DNA from 3 places in the Halomonas sp. BC2 genome. Region 3 is predicted to be linked to each of the others. Evidence: predicted binding sites of a transcription regulator. Region 3 holds the regulator's gene; each other region holds the start of a gene.

Evidence for each region. The regulator FNR, encoded in region 3, switches genes on or off when oxygen is low (the NO sensors DNR and NnrR bind a similar motif). The targets are predictions, from matches to a motif close to TTGATNTANATCAA.
Region 1: a site for FNR is predicted at 1,206-1,219, ahead of B7L71_RS14315 (anion permease). Genes of this name have one in related genera too.
Region 2: a site for FNR is predicted at 4,605-4,618, ahead of B7L71_RS00410 (OmpW/AlkL family protein). Genes of this name have one in related genera too.

The regions. Positions count from the first base shown of each region.
Region 1 covers NZ_LFGT01000023.1:133,117-137,650, forward strand. Annotated here, with positions in the region: partial or broken gene B7L71_RS14310 (FAD-binding protein) at 1-1,040, opposite strand, end outside; gene B7L71_RS14315 (anion permease) at 1,347-2,816, shown strand; gene menH (2-succinyl-6-hydroxy-2,4-cyclohexadiene-1-carboxylate synthase) at 2,856-3,641, opposite strand; partial or broken gene B7L71_RS14325 (thiamine pyrophosphate-dependent enzyme) at 3,631-4,534, opposite strand, start outside.
Region 2 covers NZ_LFGT01000001.1:87,790-96,968, reverse strand. Annotated here, with positions in the region: gene B7L71_RS00440 (SanA/YdcF family protein) at 1-127, shown strand, start outside; gene B7L71_RS00435 (hypothetical protein) at 147-593, opposite strand; gene rimK (30S ribosomal protein S6--L-glutamate ligase) at 682-1,590, opposite strand; gene B7L71_RS00425 (ATP-dependent zinc protease family protein) at 1,632-2,072, opposite strand; gene B7L71_RS00420 (DUF3549 family protein) at 2,134-3,183, opposite strand; gene B7L71_RS00415 (YqcC family protein) at 3,468-3,800, shown strand; gene B7L71_RS00410 (OmpW/AlkL family protein) at 3,899-4,525, opposite strand; gene putP (sodium/proline symporter PutP) at 4,780-6,270, opposite strand; gene putA (bifunctional proline dehydrogenase/L-glutamate gamma-semialdehyde dehydrogenase PutA) at 6,625-9,179, opposite strand, start outside.
Region 3 covers NZ_LFGT01000005.1:242,386-251,564, forward strand. Annotated here, with positions in the region: gene B7L71_RS04640 (sulfite exporter TauE/SafE family protein) at 1-552, shown strand, start outside; gene hemN (oxygen-independent coproporphyrinogen III oxidase) at 663-2,087, shown strand; gene fnr (fumarate/nitrate reduction transcriptional regulator Fnr) at 2,148-2,900, shown strand; gene ttcA (tRNA 2-thiocytidine(32) synthetase TtcA) at 2,887-3,798, opposite strand; gene B7L71_RS04660 (DNA polymerase III subunit epsilon) at 3,902-4,516, opposite strand; gene B7L71_RS04665 (DUF294 nucleotidyltransferase-like domain-containing protein) at 4,543-6,378, opposite strand; gene B7L71_RS04670 (DUF4212 domain-containing protein) at 6,997-7,257, shown strand; gene B7L71_RS04675 (sodium:solute symporter family protein) at 7,264-9,060, shown strand; gene B7L71_RS04680 (hypothetical protein) at 9,158-9,179, shown strand, end outside.

The DNA of each region.
Region 1 (4,534 bases), on a different contig from region 3:
TCGACGTTGATATAGGATTTGGCCAGCTCGCAGATGAACGGCAGGCGCTCATGCAGATAGTCGGCGCCCAGGTGGCGAAGGTCGAGATAGACCACGTCGCTGTCGCCAAACTTGCCGGTACGCCCGGCCTGCTGCTCCTGCCAGAACGCCTGGGAGAGCTTGTCCCGAGGGCCCAGCTCCATGTACTTGTTTTCCGGCTTGCCCAAGGGTGTTTCCGGCCCCAGGCCGTAGTCCTGGAGGTAGCGGTACCCCTCCTTGTTGAGCAGAATACCGCCTTCCCCCCGGCACGCTTCGGTGATCAGGATGCCCGAGCCGGGTAGGCCGGTGGGGTGGTACTGCACGAACTCCATGTCGCGCAGCGCCACGCCGTGGCGGTAGGCCATGGCCATGCCGTCACCGGTGACGATGCCCGCATTGGTGTTGAAGCGAAACAGCCGCCCCGCCCCGCCGGTGGCCAACACCACCGCCTTGGCACGCAACAGCAGCAGCTCACCCGTGGCGACCTGCAGAGCAATGACGCCCACCACGGCCCCTTCGTGCACGGCCAGGTCCAGTACGAAGTACTCGTCGAAGCGTTCGATCTCGGGGTATTTCAGCGAGGTCTGAAACAGCGTGTGCAGCATATGGAAGCCGGTCTTGTCGGCAGCAAACCAGGTGCGCGCGGTTTTCATACCACCAAAGCGGCGCACCTGTATGCGGCCATCGGGCTGGCGGCTCCAGGGGCAGCCCCAGCGCTCCATCTGCACCAGCTCCTGGTAGGCGTGGCGCACGAAGTAGTCCACCACGCCCTGCTCCACCAGCCAGTCACCCCCGGAAACCGTGTCGTCGAAGTGCGCCTGAAACGAGTCCTCGTCACTGGTCACCGCCGCCGCGCCCCCTTCGGCCGCCACCGTGTGGGAACGCATGGGATACACCTTGGAGACCAGCGCAATGCGCTGCGCGTGACCGCCCTGCTTGGCCTGCTCGGCGGCCGCGATGGCGGCCCGCAGGCCAGCGCCCCCACCGCCGACGATGACGATATCCACATCCTGCTGCTGCATGGCACCCCCTTGTGCGGCTGCACTACTCATGACGCAATTCTCATTACGGACTTCTCATGACGCAATTCTCATGACGCGACGCCGGTCAGCGCACGGCCTGCCGCCCTGCTGATGAAGCGACGTTATCACAGCCCGACAGGCCCTCGGCCTTGATCTAAAGCATGATTGATATAGATCAAATAAACCGCGACTTGCCTTGCCTATGCTTTCCCTGACACCCGTGAAACACCACGCTGGATCTCATCTCTGCTGTGCTCACTCAGGCAAGGCGCTACGGCTTGCCGATAACCTTATCGAGAGGTCGCCATGAACCTCAGCACTTCGCTCCGCTCTCGCTGGCCGCTGCTCGCGCCACTGGCCACCACGCTGGTGATCGCCCTGCTGCCCACCCCGGCCGGGCTACCGCCCCATGCCTGGTACTTTTTCGCCATCTTTTTGGGCTGTGTGGTCGGCCTGATTCTGGAACCCCTGCCCGGCGCGGTCATCGGGCTGGTCGGCGTTACCCTGGTGGCGCTGCTTTCCCGCTGGGTGCTGTTCTCCCCGGAGCAGCTGGCCAACGACGGCTTCAACGCCGCCAACCAGGCCTTCGCCTGGGCGGTCTCGGGTTTCACCAACGCTACCGTCTGGCTGATTTTCGGTGCCTTCATGTTTGCCCTGGGGTATGAAAAAACCGGGCTGGGGCGGCGGATCTCGCTGTGGCTGGTACACGCCATGGGCAAGCGCACGCTGACCCTGGGCTACGCGGTGATGATTGCCGATGGCATTCTGGCCCCCTTTACGCCGTCCAACACGGCGCGCAGCGCAGGCACCATCTATCCGGTCATTCGTAACCTGCCGCCGCTGTACGACTCGCACCCCAACGACCCCAGCATGAAGCGTATGGGTAGCTTCCTGATGTGGACCGCCATTGCGGCCACCTGCGTGACCAGCTCGATGTTTCTCACCGCCCTGGCGCCGAACCTGCTGGCCATCGCACTCACCGAAAGCGCCACGGGCATCCATATCAGTTGGGGGCAGTGGTTCATGGCGGTGGTGCCGGTGGGGGTCCTTCTGCTGCTGTTGGTGCCGCTGCTGTGCTACTGGCTGTGCGCCCCGGAGGTAAAGGCCGGGCATGAGATCTCCGACTGGGCGAAAGGGGAACTGCAGACCCTGGGCCCGCTGACCCGCCACGAAATCGTGCTGGTCATCATGGTGGTCACCGCGCTGCTGCTATGGATCTTCGCTGGCGACCGGGTATCGGCGTCGCTGGTGGGGCTGGTGGTCATCTGCGGCATGCTGCTGACCGGCATGGTGAGCTGGAACGACATTCTCGACAACCGCGCCGCCTGGAACACCTTCGTGTGGTTTGCCACCCTGGTGGCTCTGGCGGGTGGCTTGAGCCAGGTGGGCTTCGTGGGCTGGTTCGGTAACCTGGTAGGTGGGCAGATCAGCCACTTCGACCCGCTGCTGGCCATGGTCGCCCTGGTGGTCATCTTCTATGTTCTGCACTACTTCTTCGCCAGCATCACCGCCCACGTGACTGCCCTGCTGCCGGTCATGCTGGCGGCGGCGTCAGGCATTGCAGGGCTGGACATGCAGCTGTTCATTCTGCTGTTGCTGCCCACCCTGGGCTTCATGGGCATCCTGACCCCTTATGGCACCGGCCCCAGCCCGGTGTATTACGGCAGCGGCTACTTGCCCAGCGCGCTGTACTGGCGCCTGGGGGCCATCTTCGGGCTGCTGTTCCTAGTGGCCTGGCTGGCCATTGGTCTGCCCTGGCTACTGCTGATTCAGTGAGCCACGTACTGACTCAGTGCACCATGCGCTTGCCGCGCCTCAGCGCGGCAGCGTTTGTGCGAAGTGCTGCGCCAGTTGCTGTGCCAAATGCCCTGCCATGGCCTTGGGGTGTTCCACGTGCAGGTTATGGCCGCCCGGCAGCGCCCAGTGGCGCAGGCGCGGCGCGTGCTGCGCCAGGCGGTTGGCCAGGGTGTTGAACTTGTGGTCCCGCAGGCCGGAGAAATAGCCCACTGGCAGGTCGGTCTCGGCCAGCCACTGCCAGAGAGAGGGCTGCCGACCCAGCGAGGTGACCCGCAGCATGTGCGCCACGGCGGGGCCATGGTTGGCCAACCGGCGCTGAATCTGACGCTGGCGCTGTGAGGCCGTCAAATCGGCAAACACCGGCTGCTGGTACCATGCTGTCAGCACGTCGGCCAGTGGCGACTGCTCAAAGCGCTGCGCCCAGTGCTCATCGTGGGCACGGCGCGCTTCCCGCTCTGGCGCGGCCAGCCCGGGGTGCGCGCTCTCCAACCACAGCGCCTCCAAACCGGCGGGCCGCTGGCTGGCATGATAGAGCGCCAGCCGGCCACCCAGGGAGTAGCCCAGCAGGCCATAACGCACTACGCCCGCCTCGGCCAGCGTATCGCCAAGCCAGTCATGAAAATCCGCAAAGGAGCCCACCGCAGGCACTGTGGGCTGCCCATGCCCCGGCAGGTTCAGCGCCAGGCAGCGCACGCCCGGCAGCGCTTGTTCCAGCGCCTCGCCAAGCGCTTGCCAATCTTGCTGATCGCCCAGCAGGCCGTGCAGCATCACCAGCGTAAAGGGCGGCGAAGGGTCATGATGCATCGGGTGCCTCCCTGAGCCACGCGCCCAGAGCCTGCAACGCATCGGTGGCCTGCTGATGGGGCACCGTGACCTCGATCAGCGTCACCCCGGCCTCCAGCGCCTGAGTGTAGACCTCGCAAAACGCCGCCAGCGTGGTCGGTGCGGCATAGTTCAGGTGAAACATGCGCGCCGCATGCTCGAACGCGAGCCCGTGGGGTTGGCGATAGTAGCGCTCCAGCAGGTCGCCTTCGTCCGGCACCGGCAGCATGTGGAAAATGCTGCCGCCATCGTTATTCAGCACCACCACGACCAGCGGCGCCTGGGCCCTGGCCAGCAGCGCCAGGCTGTTGAGGTCGTGAAGCGCGCTGGTGTCGCCCAGAATCACCGTGGTGGGTTCATCAGTCGTGCAGGCCAAGCCATACGCGGTGGCCAGCAGCCCATCGATGCCCGAAGCTCCGCGATTGGCCATCACCCGCAGCGGCGTCGAACGGGTCGAGCCCAGCATGTTCATCAACCGGGCGGGCAGGCTATTGCCCACGAACAGCGCCCCTCTGGCCAGTTGGGCCAGCTGATGACACACCCCCAGCTCGGAAAACTCCGCCGTATAGCGTTCGATGCCCTGGCGGGTGCGCTGCTGCAGGCGTGCCAGAGTATGCCAGGGGAGCTGGGTGGGCCCTGCGGGCAGCGTGGCGATGGCCTCGGCGGGCGTGCACACCAGCCGCTGGGTAAGGGTGAAGTCCGGGTCCAGGCGCTGGGGTAACGGGTCGACCAGCCACGCCTGCTGCCAGGGGTGGCGGGCAATCATCTGGGTCAGGCGCTTGGAAATCAGCCGGCCGCCAAACTGCAGCAGCACGTTGGCGCGGCCCAGCTCGGCGCTGACCTGCGGGTCCTGAAGGGCCAGGTCCATGTGCACC
Region 2 (9,179 bases), on a different contig from region 3:
GCCTCTGGAGCCGCCACCCGTGACCACTGATGTGCTGATCGACCTGGAAGGCGTGCGCCTGCTCTATCCGGAACTCCCTCTGCTCGGAGAGCCAGCGCGGCAGCTAGAGCCGTCGGCGGCTCCTTGAAGGTGCGCGAAAGGAGCGCTTAGCGGCGAGCTTTGCGCTTTTGCAGGCTATACAGCTCGCGGATCAATTTACGGCAGCCCTGCATGCACTCTTCCACAACGGGTTCGATGGGGTCGGGCAGCGGGTGGGTAAACAGGGTCGAGAGGGCTTGCATCAAGACACGCTCTTGTTCCAACAGTTCATTGATCAGAACCTGACTATCGTTGCCCACGAAGCTTTTCAGGCGGCTCCACAGCCACAGAAAGTCATCGCGCTCCACGTCGGCATCCCTGGGAAGCATTTTCAGATGGGCACGGGCCAACTCCTGCAGCTTGCGCATCTGTTTCAGTCGAGCCGTGTAGTGAGGCTTCAGCGCGTCGCGCAGCGAGGGGCGCAGGCGTTCGATATTGTCCTGGAAATAATCAATGCTATCGGCCAGCGCTTCCAGCACGCTGTCCATCGCCACTTGGCGATTGTCGAGAAACATGAGCGTCTACCTCCTTCGGTGACGCAGATTGTGGGGGTGGCAGCGTTGATTTGCCACCCCTAATGCGGATTATTTTTACCTTTGGACGTTAGCCTTTAGGCTTGGGGGGCGCTTTTCGGGCAGGTGTTGCGTTTTTTTCGATATGTTCGATGATCATGCCCGCGATGTCCTTGCCCGTGGCGCTCTCGATTCCCTGCAGCCCAGGAGAAGAGTTGACCTCCATGATCACCGGCCCATGGTTGGAGCGCAGCAGATCGACACCGGCAACGCGCAGGCCCATGGCCTTGGCTGCCCGGATGGCGGTGGAGCGCTCTTCAGGGGTAATGCGGATTACGCTGGCCGTGCCGCCACGGTGGAGGTTGGAGCGAAATTCGCCTTCGGCCGCTTGGCGCTTCATGGACGCCACGACTTTGTCGCCAATCACGAAGCAGCGAATGTCGGCGCCTTTGGCTTCCTTGATGTACTCCTGCACCATGATGTTGGCCTTCATGCCCATGAACGCCTGCACCACCGACTCGGCAGCCTGGTTGGTCTCGGCCAGTACCACGCCAATGCCCTGAGTGCCTTCCAGCAGCTTGATGACCAGCGGCGCACCTTTGACCATGGTGATCAGGTCGGGAATGTCGTCTGGCGAGTGGGCGAAGCCGGTGATGGGCAGCCCCAGCCCCTTGCGGGAAAGTAGCTGCAGCGAGCGCAGCTTGTCGCGGGAGCGGGTGATAGCGACCGAGTCGTTGATCACGTAGGTGCCCATCATTTCAAACTGGCGCAGCACGGCGCAGCCGTAGAAAGTCACCGAGGCGCCAATGCGGGGGATGACCGCATCGAAGGGCTCGATCTCAGCCCCCTTGTAATGAATCGAGGGGTGATGAGAGGCGATGCTCATGTAACAGCGTAGCGTATCCACCACCCGGGCCGTATGGCCGCGCTGCTCGGCGGCTTCCACCAGGCGGCGGGTCGAGTATAAATTGCGGTTACGCGAAAGTAGGGCAATATGCATGCAGGGCTCCGGGCCAAAACAGAAAGGCTTATTAAGTGTATTCAAGGCTCGCCGTGCAAAAAGGCAGCGCCGGGTGCGACTAACAAACGACGCATGGCGCGCCTGCCCAATAGCATGGGGTGGCGCATATTGCTGCGGTCGGTCAAGGTAAGTTCGACGGGAAAGCTGAGCTGGCCCAGTTCCATCTGTGTGCGAATGACGTAGCGCCATTCGCTGTGCCCATTGGAGCTGGTCACCCGTCTTCTGTCGTGTAAATGTAGACGATAACGATGCCCTGGGGTGTCGGGACCCCCGCTGTGTGTCACGAAACTGACCCACAGCTGCCCATGGGCGTCTTCTTCCGTCTCGATCTCTTCGGCATGCAGGGCAGAGGTGCGTGCGCCGGTATCGGCCTTGCAGCACAGATGAAGCCCCAGGTCGGTCAACGTGACCATTTCACGGCGGCCAATCACGGCCTTGGCCTGATAGGGTAATTCCTTCACGGGTGACTCCTGAGATAATAAGAGCAGAACAGCATGATGATGACCGTCACCTGTTACGAATTTATGCGCGGCGCGGCATCAGGCCTGCCAGGCGTGCGTGCATGGGTGAACCGACAGGTGCGTCACGCAGGGTCAACATGACAGGCAAGCGTAGCCTGGGAACGAGGGCGATATCACGCACGACGGCTGAGAAATCGGCATGCACGTTTTCGGCCAGCCTGTTCAGGAACAGCGGCAGGCGTGTCGCGTCTTCCAGCAGTTGCCAGCCGCGCCCGGCCATGGCAGCCATCAGGTCAGGGCCGCAGGCAGCGCTATCCTCAAGCAAGCTCGTGTACCAATCGCCTACCGTGGGTTCTGGTGAGCTGCCCACCGCTCGCACGCAGGCGCACAAGGTTTCCACGTCTCCTTCACTGGCGGCCTGTTCGCCACGTGCCTGCAGGGCCACCAGCAGGCACGTTTGCAAAGGCCGATGTTCAAGGCAGTAGCATAGCGCATGGATAACGTTGACAGGCAACTCGGAAAACCGCTTGGCCAGCGCCTCGGCGGCATCGTCATCCATGCGAACCGTGAAATCGGCCAGACCCTGAACGCCCAGCGCTTGCCAATCGATCGATTGCTGGCCGCTCAAATACGCTTCTACCGGCTCCAGATGCTGACTGGCAGGTAACCCCAGCTGCAGCGTCGCACGGGCATTGAGCATGGCCTGAAAGGTGACGTCGGGCGTGAAAGCCAGTGGGTTGTCCTTCATCAGGTCGTCTACGCCAGCGCTGGCGTCAGCTGTCAATGTCTGCTGCTCTGACGCCAGGGCATTACGCCCTAGGGTTTCCAGCAGGCGATTGATGAAGCCATCCCGCTGTGCAGGCGAGAGCATGCCCTGCTCGTCCAGCGGCAGGGCGAGAAACCAGATGGCCGGTTCAGGCATGGCGCCCAGCCTAAACACGATGCCCAGGCGCGCCTGCCCCTGCCAGGGCTCGGGCCAGGCGTGCTCGGCCTGCTCGAAGCCGCGCAGGGTATCCCGCGAGCAAGGCACGACACGACGCCCCATATGGTAGAGCGTCACGTCAGCACCGCTGCGGGTAAAGAACTCATCGAGGGTAGTAATTGGTTGCATGACATCCTTCCGAATTTCAAGCGTGCACTCTACCTTGATGCTCGGTCACTGTCAGCCGTAACCATTGATAAAGCCATACCTTATCGTCGAGGTGGTCAAAAAGTGAACAACATTCCCCGGGCCCCGTGGGAGTAGCCGTTGCGACACCTTTCCATAGTTTATCCACAGCCTCTTGCAGGTTTTCTGTGAATCTGTGCATAAACGCGTTGGCCATGCCTCTCGGTGGCAAGTTACCCACAGAGTTGGGATAATCACGCCGACCATTCCTTATGAGTAGACTGTTTATGAGCGTCCATCAACAGCTTCAAACCGCGCTTCTCGAGCTTGAAGCCGCGATGAAAGCCGCCAACCTATGGCGCACCTCCCTTCCAGAGGCGAGCGCGTTTGCCAGTCAGGAGCCCTTTTGTGTGGATACCATGTCGCTGCCCCAGTGGGTGCGCTATGTGTTCGTGGCCCGATTGACCGCGCTGGTCGAGGCCCAGGCGACCATGCCCGCCAAGTGTGAGGTAGCGCCCGCCATGGCCGCTTATCTGATGCAGGAGAAAGTGCGCGCCAGCGACCAGGTGCTGGTCATTCGCGCCATGGAAAGAGTCGACCAGCTGGTGACGGACAACTGAACAGGTAGCCGCCAGCGCGGCGCTGCCGTGCTTCTCAACCGAACAGGCCCGGAGCAAATGCCCGGGCCTGTTTGGTTGGATGGGTAGCCCCGCATCTTCTAGAAGCGGTAGCTGAGACCCGCCATGACCACGATGGGATCGATTTCGACGGTGCCCGCTGCGGCGCCGTTCACCGTGGCGTCCGTATCGATGTCCAGGTACCAGGCGGCGGCGTTGAGCGCCCAGTTGTCGTCGATCAGCAGGTCGATACCCAATTGGCCTGCCAGACCCCAGGAGTCGTCCAGATCCAACTCACCAATCGCCAGCTGTTCGTCCGAGAAGCGCGTGTAGTTGATACCGGCGCCAATGTAGGGCTGAACCCGTGCCTGGGTGCCGCCCAGCGGGTAATACTGCAGCGTCAGGGTGGGTGGCAGGTGCTTGGTCGAGGCAAGGTTCTCGCCGTTCAGGGCAATGTCGTGCTTGAAGGGCAGTGCGGCCAGCAGTTCGACGCCCATCTTGTCATGAAAGCGATAGCCCAGCGTAAAGGCGAAGTCGGTCTTGTCCTGAACGTCTACCGACAGGGCGCCATCGGCCAGAGCGCCGTTATCGCTTTTGGGTGACACTTGTGCCACGCCCACGCGGGTAAAGAAATCACCTGCGCCGTAGGCAAACGCTTGGCTGCTGGCGGCCAGCGTTGCAGCGGCCATGCTGGCAGCGATGAGAGTAGAGGGCTTGAACGGGCGCATAATGTTGCTCCTGACCATGATGAGGGTGAGTGGTTCGCGATCCATGGCGCCACTATAACCAGCCAGAAGCGGTGAGTTATTGACCTGAGGCAAAGAGCGCTGCGCAAGCGGCCAACAATGCAAGAGACCTCCTGCAAGGCGGGGCCTTGACGAGGAGGTCTCGGATGCGTGCTTGCCAGTGCTCAGTGCCTGCCGAAGCAGGTGGTGAGGTTGGCAAAAGGGTCAAGAGTAGGGGGTAAGAGTCATCGCCAAAATCAGCGCTCGATGTGCTGGTATTCACCGGCATCGGCGGTCATGTTGCTGACGACCAGGATGGCGATGAAGGAAGCGATGAAGCCGGGGATGATTTCGTAGACGCCCGGGCCACCCAGGAAGGAGCCGCTCCAGCCCAACGAAATCCAGATCATGACGGTGGCGGCACCGACGATCATGCCCGCCAGCGCGCCAGCACCGTTGGTACGCGGCCACATCAGCGAGAGGATGATCAGCGGACCAAAGGCGGCGCCAAAGCCTGCCCAGGCGTTGCTGACCAGCCCCAGCACCTGCGAGTCTTCATTGGAAGCAATGATGGCGGCCACGATACCCACCAGTACGACGCACACACGGCCCACCGCGACGCACTGCTGCTCGGTGGCATTCTTGTGCAGGAACAGGCGGTAGAAGTCTTCCGTCAGCGAAGAGGAGGACACCAGCAGCTGGCTTGAGATGGTGCTCATGATGGCTGCCAGCAGCGCCGCGTACAGGAAGCCGGTGATCAGCGGATGGAAGAGCAGGTTGGCCAGCACGATGAAGATGGTTTCAGGGTCCTGGATGTCCATGCCGTTACGCACTGCGAAGGCGCGGCCCGCCAGGCCCAGCGATACGGCACCGATCAGCGAAACCAGCATCCAGCCCATACCGATGTTACGCGCTACAGGCACGTCTTCTTGTGAGCGAATGGCCATGAAGCGAACGATGATGTGCGGCTGACCAAAATAGCCCAGGCCCCAGGTCACCGCCGAAAGCCAGCCTACGAACGTCAGCCCCGTGGTCCAGGAGAGCAGCGTGGGATCGATGCTATTGAGCGTCACCGAGGCCTGTGAGAAACCACCGCCGCCGTCACCGAACAGCACTACCGCAGGCATGATGATCAAGGCCAGCATCATGATGCAGCCCTGCACGAAGTCGGTCATGCTCACGGCCAGGAAGCCGCCTACCACGGTATAGATCAGCACCACGCCGAGGGTAATGATGACGCCCATGGCGTAGTTGCTCATGTCGCCAAAGTTGTACACTCCGGTGAAGGCCGTTTCGAACAGCTTGCCACCGGCTACCAGGCCCGAGGCGGTATACACGGCAAAGAAGATCACGATCACGATGGCCGACACGGTGCGCAGTGCCAGGGCACGGGTCGGGAATCGGTTGGCCAGAAACGCCGGAATGGTAATCGCGTTGCCGTAATGAATGGTCTGCTCGCGCAGGCGAGGCGCGACCAGTATCCAGTTGAGCAGTGCGCCCACCAGCAGGCCAATGCCGATCCAGGCAGAGCCCAGCCCAGACACGAACATGGCCCCGGGCAAGCCCAGCAGCAGCCAGCCGCTCATATCGGAGGCCCCTGCCGAGAGTGCCGCGACCTGCGGGCTGAGAGTACGGCCCCCCAACATGTAATCTTCCGAGGAAGAGGTCGCTTTGCGCATGGCATAGATGCCGATGGCGATCATGAGCGCAAAATATCCAAGCAAGCTAATCCAAACACCAGTAGCCATAACACTTCTCCAGTTCGTCAGAACGGAGTCAGGTCACCTACGAAAGCCCGCGCATGCTGGCCGCTCTTTCGTACATCCCTGGCTCCGACAGCGTCAGCGCCTTGGCGGTGCGTGGCCAAGGCACGTTGATCTTGTTGTTAATTTCCCTGCCGGTTCGGCGTGGCCAGTGGCTGGCCACGGCTCGAGCCGTCAAGCAGGGCGCCGGAAAGGGTATGGCGGAGTATCGATGTCGAGTTCCCTGTGCCTGGTGCACGGCCTGGGAGGGCCGTGGCAGCGCAGGCAGTCACGCTATTATTGTCAACCATGAGACGGATCCTTTTCAGGAGTTCAGGTTAGTTTATGTCGATGAGCGTTCTACTCATCCCCTAGCGCCAATAGCGACGCGTTGCCACCCAGGGCGGCGGTGTTGTTGGTGATCGTCTTCTCAGTCACGAAGCGCTGCAGGTAGTGTGGGCCACCCGCTTTGGGGCCGGTGCCCGAAAGGCCCTGACCGCCGAATGGCTGCACGCCGACCACTGCGCCGATGATATTACGGTTGATGTACACATTGCCTACTCGAATTTTCTGCGCTATTTCAGCGGCAAAGGATTCGTTACGGCTATGCACGCCAAACGTCAGGCCATACCCCCGTCCGTTGATGTCGTTGATCACCTTGTCGATCTCGCGGGCCTTGTAGCGCACGATGTGCAGCACGGGGCCAAACTGCTCGCGGGTCAGCGCATCGATGCTGTCGATGGTAAAGGCGACCGGGGCCACGAAAGTGCCGTGTTGGGTGTGCTCGGCGGTCATCGGGGTTTCGGCGACCAGTCGGTTCTCGCCCTTGAGCTTGTCGATATGTGCCAGCAGCCCTTTGCGCGCGTCCTCATCGATGACCGGGCCCACGTCGGTGCCCAAATCGCGCGGGTCACCGATCCGCAGTTCGCTCATGGCGCCCTTGAGAATCTCGATGACGCGGTCGGCCACGTCATCCTGCAGGTAAAGCACACGCAGGGCAGAACAGCGCTGCCCGGCGCTCTGGAACGCTGACTGGATCGTGTCCATGACCACCTGCTCGGGCAGGGCGGTGGAATCCACGATCATGGCGTTCATGCCGCCGGTTTCCGCGATCAGGGTTGGCAGCGGCGCGTTTTCGCGGGCGGCCAGGGCGCGGTTGATGATCTGAGCCGTATCGGTACCGCCGGTGAACACTACGCCGGTGATGCGCGGGTCGGAGGTCAGTACGCTACCCACGGTGGGGCCGTCGCCCGGCAGCAGCTGCACTACATCGCGGGGCATGCCCGCTTCGTAAAGCAGTTCGATGACGCGATGCGCGACGATAGAGGTCTGCTCGGCGGGCTTGGCCAGCACGGTGTTGCCTGCCACGGCGGCTGCGACGATCTGACCGCAGAAAATGGCTACCGGGAAGTTCCAGGGGCTGATGGCGGCAAACACGCCCTTGCCGCCCATGGATAGCCGGTTCGATTCACCGGTGGGGCCAGGCAGCTCGATGGGCTCGCCGAACGACTCTTCGGCGCGCATGGCGTAATAGCGGCAGAAATCCACGGCCTCCTTGATCTCGTCCACGCCGTCGGTGAGCAGTTTGCCACCCTCCCGGGAGCAGAGCGTCATCAGCTCGGCCATGTGCTCTTCCATCAGGTCGCCCAAGCGGCGAATGATGGCCGCGCGCTCGGCAACCGGCGTGCCATCCCAGCGCGGGAACGCTTCCCAGGCAGCGTCCAGTGCCTTGGCCGCCTGCTCCTTGCTGGTCCACTGCACGCTGCCCACGGTCTGGCGACGGTCAAAGGGCGATGTCACGCGATGGGTATTGCCCGCATCTTCGGCCACGTCGAACGCCAGCAGCGGCCGGGTGGGGTACTGCTTGTCCATGAACGTGGCCATCTTCTCCATCAGCGGATAGTACTGGCTGCGGATATTGAGGTTGACGCCACGAGAGTTGCGGCGTTTCGCACCGTAGATGTCCTTGGGCAGCGGAATCCGCTTGTTGTAGAAGCTCTTCTGCTGGCGCAGGGTTTCGATGGGGTGCTTGCAGAGCGACTCCACCGGCACTTCGGGATCGACGATCTGGTGCACGAACGAGGAGTTGGCGCCGTTTTCCAGCAGGCGACGCACCAGGTAGGGCAGCAAGTCCTTGTGGGCGCCCACCGGGGCGTAAATGCGGCAGTAGGTGCCTTTGGGGGCTCGGGCCAGGGCGGCGTCATACAGCGCTTCGCCCATGCCGTGCAGGCGCTGGAACTCGAACGGGCGGCTGTCCTGGTTGGCCAGCTCCAGAATCGTGGTCACGGTATGCGCGTTGTGGGTGGCGAACTGCGGGAAGATGCGCCCGCGGGTGTCGTCAGAGAGCAGGAACTGGGCGCAAGCCAGGTAGGCCACATCGGTACACGCCTTGCGCGTGTAGACCGGGTAGCCATCGACCCCCAGCTGCTGCGACTCCTTGATCTCGCTGTCCCAGTAGGCGCCCTTCACCAGGCGCAGCGGAATTTCGTCGCCTTGCTGGTCGGCCAGTCGGTTCAGGTAGTGCAGCACGGGCAGCGCACGCTTCGAATAGGCTTGCACCACCAGGCCGAAGTGGCCCCATCCCTTGGCAGCACTGCTTTGGTAAATAGCGCGGAAGACCTCCAGCGACAGCTCCAGACGGTCTACCTCTTCGGCGTCGATGGTGACGGCCACGTCCAGCTCGCGCGCCTTGGTGACCAGCTTGATCACGGTGTCCACCAGCTCGGCCAGCACCTGCTCGCGACGGCCAAACTCATAGCGCGGATGCAGGGCCGACAGCTTGATGGACACCGACGGGGCGGGGGTCTTGTCGCCCAGCGTCTTGCAGGCTTTGCCCACCTGCTCGATGGCGCGGGCGTAGTCGTCGAAGTAGCGCTTGGCATCGGCGCGGGTGCGGGCGGCTTCCCCCAGCATGT
Region 3 (9,179 bases):
CTGGGCGGGCTGCTGATGAGCTACAACCTGGGGCGTATTCTCAGCTACATGGTGGCCGGAGCGCTAGTGGCTGCGCTGGGCACACTGGTCTCGCTCTCCCCGGCCGCCGGAGTGAGCCTGCAGGTGGTGGCGGCGGTCATGCTGATTCTGATGGCGCTGTACATCGCCAACTGGTGGAAAGGTCTGCTCCGGGTCGAGGCCGCCGGACGCTACCTGTGGCGCTATCTCGAACCCCTGGGCCGACGGTTGATGCCTGTCGTGCATCTGCCCCAGGCTTTTGCCCTGGGTGCAATCTGGGGCTGGCTACCCTGTGGGCTGGTGTACTCCATGCTGGCCTGGAGTCTGGCCACGGCCGACCCGCAGCAGGGCGCGTTGCTGATGGGTGCCTTCGGACTGGGCACCCTGCCAGCCCTGCTGGCCACCGGCCTGGCGGCTCGCCAGATGGGCCAGCTCATTCGCCACCCCGCCACGCGTACCGTGGCCGCCTTGACCATCATCGGCTTTGCCCTGTGGCAACTGTGGTCGCTGCTGCCGACGGCCCTCCACCCATAGCTTGATATAGCTCAACGCTTTGCCCGCTTCGATGCCTTAGCATGCAGGCATATGTCGGCCGGTGGCCCACCACCTGGCTACTTTGCCCTGTTACCACGGAGCGTCTCTTCATGCCCCTTGCCTCTGCTGCCACCGTACCTCCTCACCTCGCAGCGGCCGAGACCCCTGCCTGGGACGAGGCCCTGCTGCGCCGTTACGACACCAGCGGCCCACGCTATACGTCCTACCCTACGGCACTCTCCTTTGACGCAGACATCGGTGCCGACGACGTCACTGAAGCCCTGGCGCGCAGCAATGCCAGCCAACGGCCGCTCTCCCTGTACGTGCACGTGCCCTTTTGCCGCAAGATCTGCTTTTACTGCGCCTGCAACAAGATCGCCACCAAGAACACCCAGCTGGCCGAACCCTACCTATCGCGCCTCGATCGTGAAATGGTGCTGACCTCGCGCCATCTGGATACTCGGCGGCCCGTGCAGCAGCTGCACTGGGGCGGTGGCACCCCAACGTTCCTGACCCTGGCGCAAATGAGCGACCTGGTAGACAGGTTGGACGCGAGGTTTGGGCTCTCCAACGCTCCTGACCGCGATTACGCCATCGAGATCGACCCCCGTGAAGCAGATGTCTTTACCCTGCGCCACCTGCAGTCGCTGGGTTTCAATCGCCTCAGCCTGGGCGTCCAGGACCTGAACCCTAGGGTACAGGCGGCCATCAACCGCGTGCAGCCCAAGGTCATGACCGAAACCCTGATGGACGAAGCACATCGGCTGGGCTTTCGCTCCCTCAATCTGGATCTGATTTACGGGCTACCGTTTCAGACCGAGCAGAGCTTTGCCGACACGCTTGGCCAGGTCATCGACCTCAACCCGGCCCGCTTGTCGGTGTTCAATTACGCCCACATGCCCAGCCGCTTTGCCCCCCAGCGGCGCATCAGCGAGACAGACCTGCCCAGCGCCGACGAGAAGCTGGCGATCCTGCGCACCACCATCGAGATGCTCACTCAGGCAGGCTATGTGCATATCGGCATGGACCACTTTGCCCGCCCGGACGACAGCCTCGCCCAGGCCCAGCGCCAAGGCACTCTGCAGCGTAACTTCCAGGGCTACTCCAGCCACGCCCAGTGCGACCTGATTGGCTTGGGCGTTTCGGCCATTTCCCGTATCGATGATCTGTATGCCCAGAACCCCACCCAGCTGGCCGCGTATGAAGCGGCATTGGATGAAGGTCGGCTGGCAACCGTCAAAGGAGTACGTTTAAATAAGGACGACCTAATGCGGAGAGACGTCATCGAGCGCCTGATGTGCGATATGGAAATTGACCTGGCCAGCGTTGGCCAACGTTGGCACATCGACGCGCCCGCCTACTTCGCCAGCGCGCTGGAGCGCCTGCAGCCCGCCGAGCGGGATGGCCTGCTGCAGCGCGAAGGGAACCGCCTGCGGGCAACACCGACCGGGCGGCTGCTAATTCGCCACCTGGCCATGGCGTTCGATGCGCGCTTGCAAAGCCAGTCATCGCAACGCTACTCGAAGATCGTATAAACGGCACCTTGAGACATTCACCCCCTGACCCTATGATGGCTAATGAAAAGGGAGAACAACATGCCATATCCTGCCAGCCAACGGCGTTCACTGCTGCAAGGGGCGCACTGCCAGACCTGCAGCCTCAGCTCGCTGTGCCTACCGCTCGCCCTGGAGCTGGAGGATATGAGCCAGTTCGACGCCATCATCCGCCGCCGCGCACCGCTCAAGAAGGGCGAACCGCTGTTTCGCCAGGGCGATGCGTTCACCAGCGTCTATGCGGTACGTTCCGGCAGCCTGAAACAGGTGACCAGCGAAGGCAACGGCAACGATCAGTTGACCAACTTCTATCTGCCCAGCGAGCTGGTGGGGTTGGATGGTATCGATGGAGAGCAGTATCCCGGCAGCGTGATCGCCCTGGAAACCACCGCAGTGTGCGAGATTCCTTTCGACCGCCTGGACACCCTATCGCAAGAGCTGCCGGAGCTGCGCAGCCAGCTTTACCGCAGCATGAGCAAGGAGCTGCGTGATGATCGGCGCATGATGCGCCTGCTATCGCGCAAAACCGCCGACCAGCGGCTGGCCAGCTTCCTGATTACCCTCTCTGATCGCTTCCGGCGACGCGGCTACTCGCCCTACAGCTTCCGGCTCTCCATGTCTCGCGCCGACATGGGGAACTACCTGGGGCTGGCCGTCGAAACCGTCAGCCGTATCCTGAGCCGCTTTCAGCAACAGAACGTGGTGGCCGTCTCGGGCCGAGAGGTCAATATTCTCGACCTGCAGCGGCTCATCACCCTGGCCGAAGAGGAGGAGCAGGCAATCAGCTCACGTTGAACGCCTGAATCCGCCCTTCCATCAGCGCCGCCTGTTTGGCTTCCAGCCCGACGAAGTCGAACAGCGCCCGGTCGGCCAATTGGGAAGGCGCCACATTGGTGACGGCCTTGAACATGCTCTCCAGCCGCCCCGGGTGCTTCTTGTCCCATTCGGCCAGCATGTCCTTGACGATCTGACGCTGCATGTTGGGCTGCGACCCGCACAGGTTGCAGGGAATGATCGGAAACTCCATCAGCCGTGAGAATTCGGCAATGTCCGCTTCCTTGCAGTAGGCCAAGGGGCGGATCACGATGTTCTTGCCGTCGTCGGACAGCAGCTTGGGCGGCATGGCCTTCAGGGTTCCGCCAAAGAACATGTTGAGAAACAGCGTCTCGAGGATATCTTCCCGGTGGTGGCCCAGGGCAATCTTGTTGGCGCCGATCTCCTCGGCAAACCCGTAAAGTGACCCGCGACGCAGTCGCGAGCAGAGCGCGCAGGTGGTCTTGCCTTCCGGGGTTTTCTCCTTCACCACCGAATAGGTATCCCGCTCCAGAATGTGGTACTCCACACCCAGCTGATCCAGGTAACGGGGCAGCACGTGCTCGGGAAAGCCCGGCTGCTTCTGGTCGAGGTTGACCGCCACCAGGGAAAAGTTGACCGGCGCATTGCGCTGCAGATTGCGCAGGATTTCCAGCATGGTGTAGCTGTCCTTGCCGCCCGACAGGCATACCATGACCCGATCCCCCTCATCAATCATGTTGTAATCGATGATGGCGTTGCCCACTTCACGACGAAGACGCTTCTGCAACTTGTTGAATTCGCGCTTCTGTTTGGCATCCTGAAGTTCAGGCTGCTGTTCAGACGCCGCATTGGTGGCACGCGTCGCCGAGGAGGGGTCGAAAAAATCAGGTGATAACATGGTCGTTGTACTGCCGATGGGTGAAGGAGCAGCGGCTATTCTACAAGACTCGCAGGCGCGACCCAATACAAACCCATCGTCGGCCTCTGGCCAGCGCGTCGGCTCACACCGTGAAAAGGCGTTCACTCTGCAAGCGCTGATAGAGCAGCGCCGCCGCCGTGGCCTCGCTTTGTACCGAGGGCCAGGCCAGCGGCAGAGACCAGCACGACAACGCTTCGTTGATGCTCGGGCCGACCTCCGCCTGGGGATGCAAACGGCGTAGCTGACGAGCATGTAGCCTGGCCAGGTCGACCTGAGCATTGGGCAGCCCAAACCCCAGCGTGGCCTTGAACATCCGGCCAAGCGGCGCCAGCAGGGCATCCAACTGCCACCCCACCACGGGCCGGTTACCGATGAACCCCGCCAGCACTTCGATCCGAGTTCCCGAGTCAACTGACGAAGCAGGTGCATCGTCTCGCTCCTGACGATGAGGCATGTGTTCGCCTTTCATGGTCAGCGTGTCGCTCCAGGCATGGCTGGTCAACACCCGGCGCGGCGTCAATACGACAGCGGCCACGCGCAGCTCGCCCGGGCGAGCCTGGCTTTCACGACACGCCAACGCCACTGCTTCTTCGCCCATATAAGGCTGGAACAGCCAGCCATGCGGCGTGTCCGCGAACCGCCGTCGATCGCTTTCACGCTGCACCAGGGTTCTCAGTGAGCCGCTCAAGAGACCCACGTGCCTATCCAATAGCCGCATTCCACTCACGAATACTCCAGATGATAACGATGGGACAGCCGCTGCTTGAAGTCCTTGACGATGTGCAGCGCTTCGCGTAGCAGGTCACGCTCCAGCGATGAAAGCTCCTGGACCACGACTCGGTTGGTGCGTTTGCCGGTATCGGCATCGCGGGCGCCCGCGCTTTTCAGCTCCTGCAACTGCTGCTTCAGACGCAGCTCGGTAAACAGCGCCAGCGCCTCACCCAGGTCGTCGGCAAAGCGGCGGTCCAGACGGCCATCGGCGGCCAGCGCATCGAGCCGATCCAGCGTAGAGGTCGCCTTGATGCGCCGCTCCAGCGCCATGGTGCGCACCCCATGAACAATCGGAAAAATGCCGCCTTTCTTGATATCGATGCCGTGCTGGGGCTTTTTCAGCGAACCAAACAGCGTCAACGGCGTCGAGAAACGCAGCGCTGCGCGGGCGAAATAGGAGAGCAGCAGCTCATCATGGGAACAGCGCGCAAACAGCGCCTCGCGCACACGGTCCAGCAGCGCGGGGTTGCCCGCGACGCCGTGGGCATCCAGCAAAATGGCCAGCTTCATCAGGCTGTCGCCATCCCGGGCCGACACCCACCTGGCGATGTTCGACTCCCACGTCGACACCGTGCCCACCCACTCAGGGTTACACACCATGATGTTGCCAGGGCACGGCGGGTAGCCCAGCTGCACCAGCGTCTCTGACAAGGTGTTCATGCACTCGGCCACGTCCGGCCACTGGCAATCGTCAGCCAGGATCAACCCGTTGTCCTGGTCGGTCTTGAGAATCTGCTCGCCACGGCCCTCGCTGCCCATGACCATCAGGCAGCTTTGCGGGTGGTACTGCTCGGGCACGGTCAAGGTCCACGCCTTACTCATGATGCGGCCATTCAACGCGGCCAGCAGGTCCATGGCAAAACGCAGCTTGACGCCCTGGGCCATGAGCGCCTTGACCAGCTCGGGCGTGCGCTGACTGGCCGATGCCAGGGCAGGCAGGCTATCGGCTTGCTCCACTTGCAAGCTCACCACATAGCTACGGCTGGAGAAGAACCCCAATACATCCGTCAGCTCCACCACCCCTTGCACCTGATCCTCTTCCATCACCACCACCCGCGATACCTGATGGCAGGTCATGGTGATCAAGGCATCAAACAGGTACTGCCCAGGAGCAACGGTGACCAGTGACCGATTGGCCAGTGACGCCACCGGGGTCTCCAACGAGGCGTTTTCGAGCACCAGGCCATTGAGCAGGTCCGTCTTGGTGACCATGCCCGGCCCGTCGTCGGTGGCCACCAGCAGGCTGTCGGCATGGCTGTCTTTCAACTGTTGGACGGCCTGTTGAACAGAGGCCTGGGCATCCATCATCAGCGGCAAACGCATGCACTCGCTCACCCGGGCCAACATGAACCCTGCCATGGTGACTCCCCCATCGGCACGCTTTTCGGTCAACAGACGCGCCTTGTGAGACAGCGACTGTTTGAAGAATTGCTCGAACGCCGGGTAGTGCCGACACAGCTGGCTGAACAGCGCCTTGGGCATGACGTAACACAGACACTCGTCTTCGGCCTGAAAGCGGTAGCGGCTCTTGCCATTCAGGATGCTGATCGCACCAAACAGATCACCCGCCGTATAGTGGCCGATACGCGCACTGGCAGCCGGCAGCGAGGGGTCCAGCTCGGCCACCTCGCCCTTGTGAATCAGAAACACCGAGGCGCCAGGCTGGCCCATTTCCAGAATGACCTCATCACGTTCGAAATAGGCCAGGTCCATGCCCCGGCGCACGTGATCCCGACCCTCCTCGTCCAGCAGGGTGAAGGGCAGTTGAGACAGCTCTACTTCTACCATGTAGCAACCTCGATCAAGCGCCTTGTCTCGCGCCACGCAATGGCTTTTGTGATTATTATTAACCTGTCACTCTCTTTGACCTGCTTTATACCCTGCTACTTTCTGCTATAACGCTAACGTCTTAACGACTTTTGTTTAGCGACTAAAGTAGCGCCTTTTACTCTCTCTTTAACGCTCTTTGGTCACTTTTACCAAGGTAGCAAACATTGGTTTAGCCAGAGCCATAGACCATTGTCCTATCGTCATACCCCAGCTTGCAAAAAAAGGTCGCTTATTCTCTAAAAAACAGTAAGATATAAAAACAACACAGGTTCAAAAAAGCCCTTACCAAGGCGTGATACCAAAGTCTGGGATTTATTTTTTGTATTTATTGCCCAGTATTATTAGTGAGTCATACAGGGTTAAAGCACACCACCCTAGCCATGTATCCAGAGCCGCTGACAACCACTCGAGAACACCTCAACGCTGACGGCTTAACAATAATAAGGTGACGTGCCTGGTAACGCCATTCAAGGAATCCACCACCGACAGGATCTCTTGTCTACGTTGCCCTGATGGATCACACGCTATCTTGAGTTCACTTTCCAACCCTAAAAATCACAACTGGAGAGCAACACAATGGCAGACGACAAGACCAATGCTGCTGAGTACTGGAAGGCCAACGTACGCCTGATCTTCGGGTGCATGATCGTTTGGGCCTTCGTCTCTTACGGATGCGCCATCCTCTTCCGCCCACTGCTGACCAGCATTTCCGTTGGCGGTACGGACCTGGGCTTCTGGTTCGCTCAGCAAGGCTCCATTCTTACCTTTATCGGCCTGATTTTCTTCTATGCCTGGAGAATGAATCAGCTCGACAAGAAATTTGGCCTGGGGGAGTAAGCAAGCATGAGCCAATTTGCCATTAACCTTTTGTTCGTAGGCGCGTCGTTCGCGCTCTATATCGGCATTGCGATATGGGCGCGGGCCGGGTCTACCAAGGACTTTTACGTGGCGGGGGGAGGTGTTCACCCCGTGACCAACGGTATGGCCACGGCCGCCGACTGGATGTCTGCCGCGTCGTTCATCTCCATGGCCGGCCTGATTGCCTCGGGCGGCTACGCCAACTCCACCTTCCTGATGGGTTGGACGGGCGGCTTCGTTATCCTGGCGATGCTGCTGGCACCTTACCTACGCAAGTTCGGCAAGTTTACCGTGCCGGACTTCATCGGTGAGCGCTTCTACAGCCGCACCGCCCGCGTGGTAGCGGTGGTGTGTCTGATCATCGCGTCAGTGACCTACGTTATCGGCCAGATGACCGGCGCTGGTGTGGCGTTCTCTCGCTTCCTCGAAGTGCCCAGCACCTGGGGTATCTGGATCGCCGCAGCGATCGTTTTCCTGTACGCCGTGTTTGGCGGCATGAAAGGCATCACCTACACCCAGGTGGCTCAGTACATCGTACTGATCGTGGCCTACACCATTCCGGCGGTGTTCATCGCCATGCAGCTGACCGGCAACCCGATCCCGATGTTCGGCATGTTCAGCACCCACACCGAGTCGGGCGTTCCTTTGCTGCAAAAGCTGGATGACGTCGTCAACGCGCTGGGCTTCCGCGACTACACCGCAGATGTGGACAACAAGCTGAACATGGTGCTGTTCACCCTGTCGTTGATGATCGGTACGGCGGGTCTTCCCCACGTCATCATTCGCTTCTTCACGGTGCCCAAGGTGGCTGACGCGCGCTGGTCGGCTGGCTGGGCATTGGTATTCATCGCCCTGCTCTACCTCACCGCGCCTGCGGTGGCCTCCATGGCACGTCTGAACCTGATGACCACCGTCTATCCCGAGATGACCGGACAGGTAGAGGATTACGAAATGGCAGCGGCCGAGCCTCTGCTGTACGAAGACCGTCCCACCTGGTTCAGAACCTGGGAAGATACCGGCCTCATCACCTTCAATGACTTGAACAACGATGGCCGTATCCAGTTCTACAACGACAGCAACACGGAGTTTGCAGCCACCGCCGAAGCACGCGGCTGGGAAGGTAACGAGCTGAACGTCAACAATGACATTCTGGTATTGGCCAACCCGGAGATTGCCAACCTGCCCGGCTGGGTCATCGGTTTGATCGCGGCAGGGGGTATCGCCGCAGCTCTTTCCACGGCCGCAGGCTTGCTGCTGGCGATCTCCTCGGCCATCAGTCATGACTTGATCAAGAACACCATCAACCCCAACATTTCCGAGAAAAACGAGATGCTGGCGGCACGGATCTCGATGGGGGGCGCCATTCTGCTGGCCACCTATCTGGGCTTGAACCCTCCCGGGTTTGCGGCACAGACGGTCGCCCTGGCCTTCGGTATCGCGGCAGCCTCGCTGTTCCCCGTGCTGATGATGGGTATCTTCTCCACCCGCATAAACAGCGCTGGCGCGATCTGCGGCATGCTGGCGGGCCTGGTGGCTACCCTGCTGTACATCTTCACCTACCTGGGCTGGTTCTTCATCCCCGGTACCAACATGCTGCCGAACACGCCTGACAACTGGTTCCTCGGCATTTCCCCGCTCTCCTTCGGTGCTGTCGGCGCACTGATCAACTTTGCGGTCGCCTTCGCTGTCTCCAGCGTCACGGCAGCGCCGCCCAAGGAGATTCAAGAGCTTGTCGAGAGCGTGCGTTACCCGAAAGGGGCTGGTGTCGCTGTCGATCACTAAGCCATAATCGTTCCTGGCTAGCCAACGGGCTAGTCCTGGAACCCATCACGCATCGGGCTTCCCATGGGAAGCCCGAGCTGTTTTAGGAAGCATCGTTATGATCTGGCACTTGATTGCCG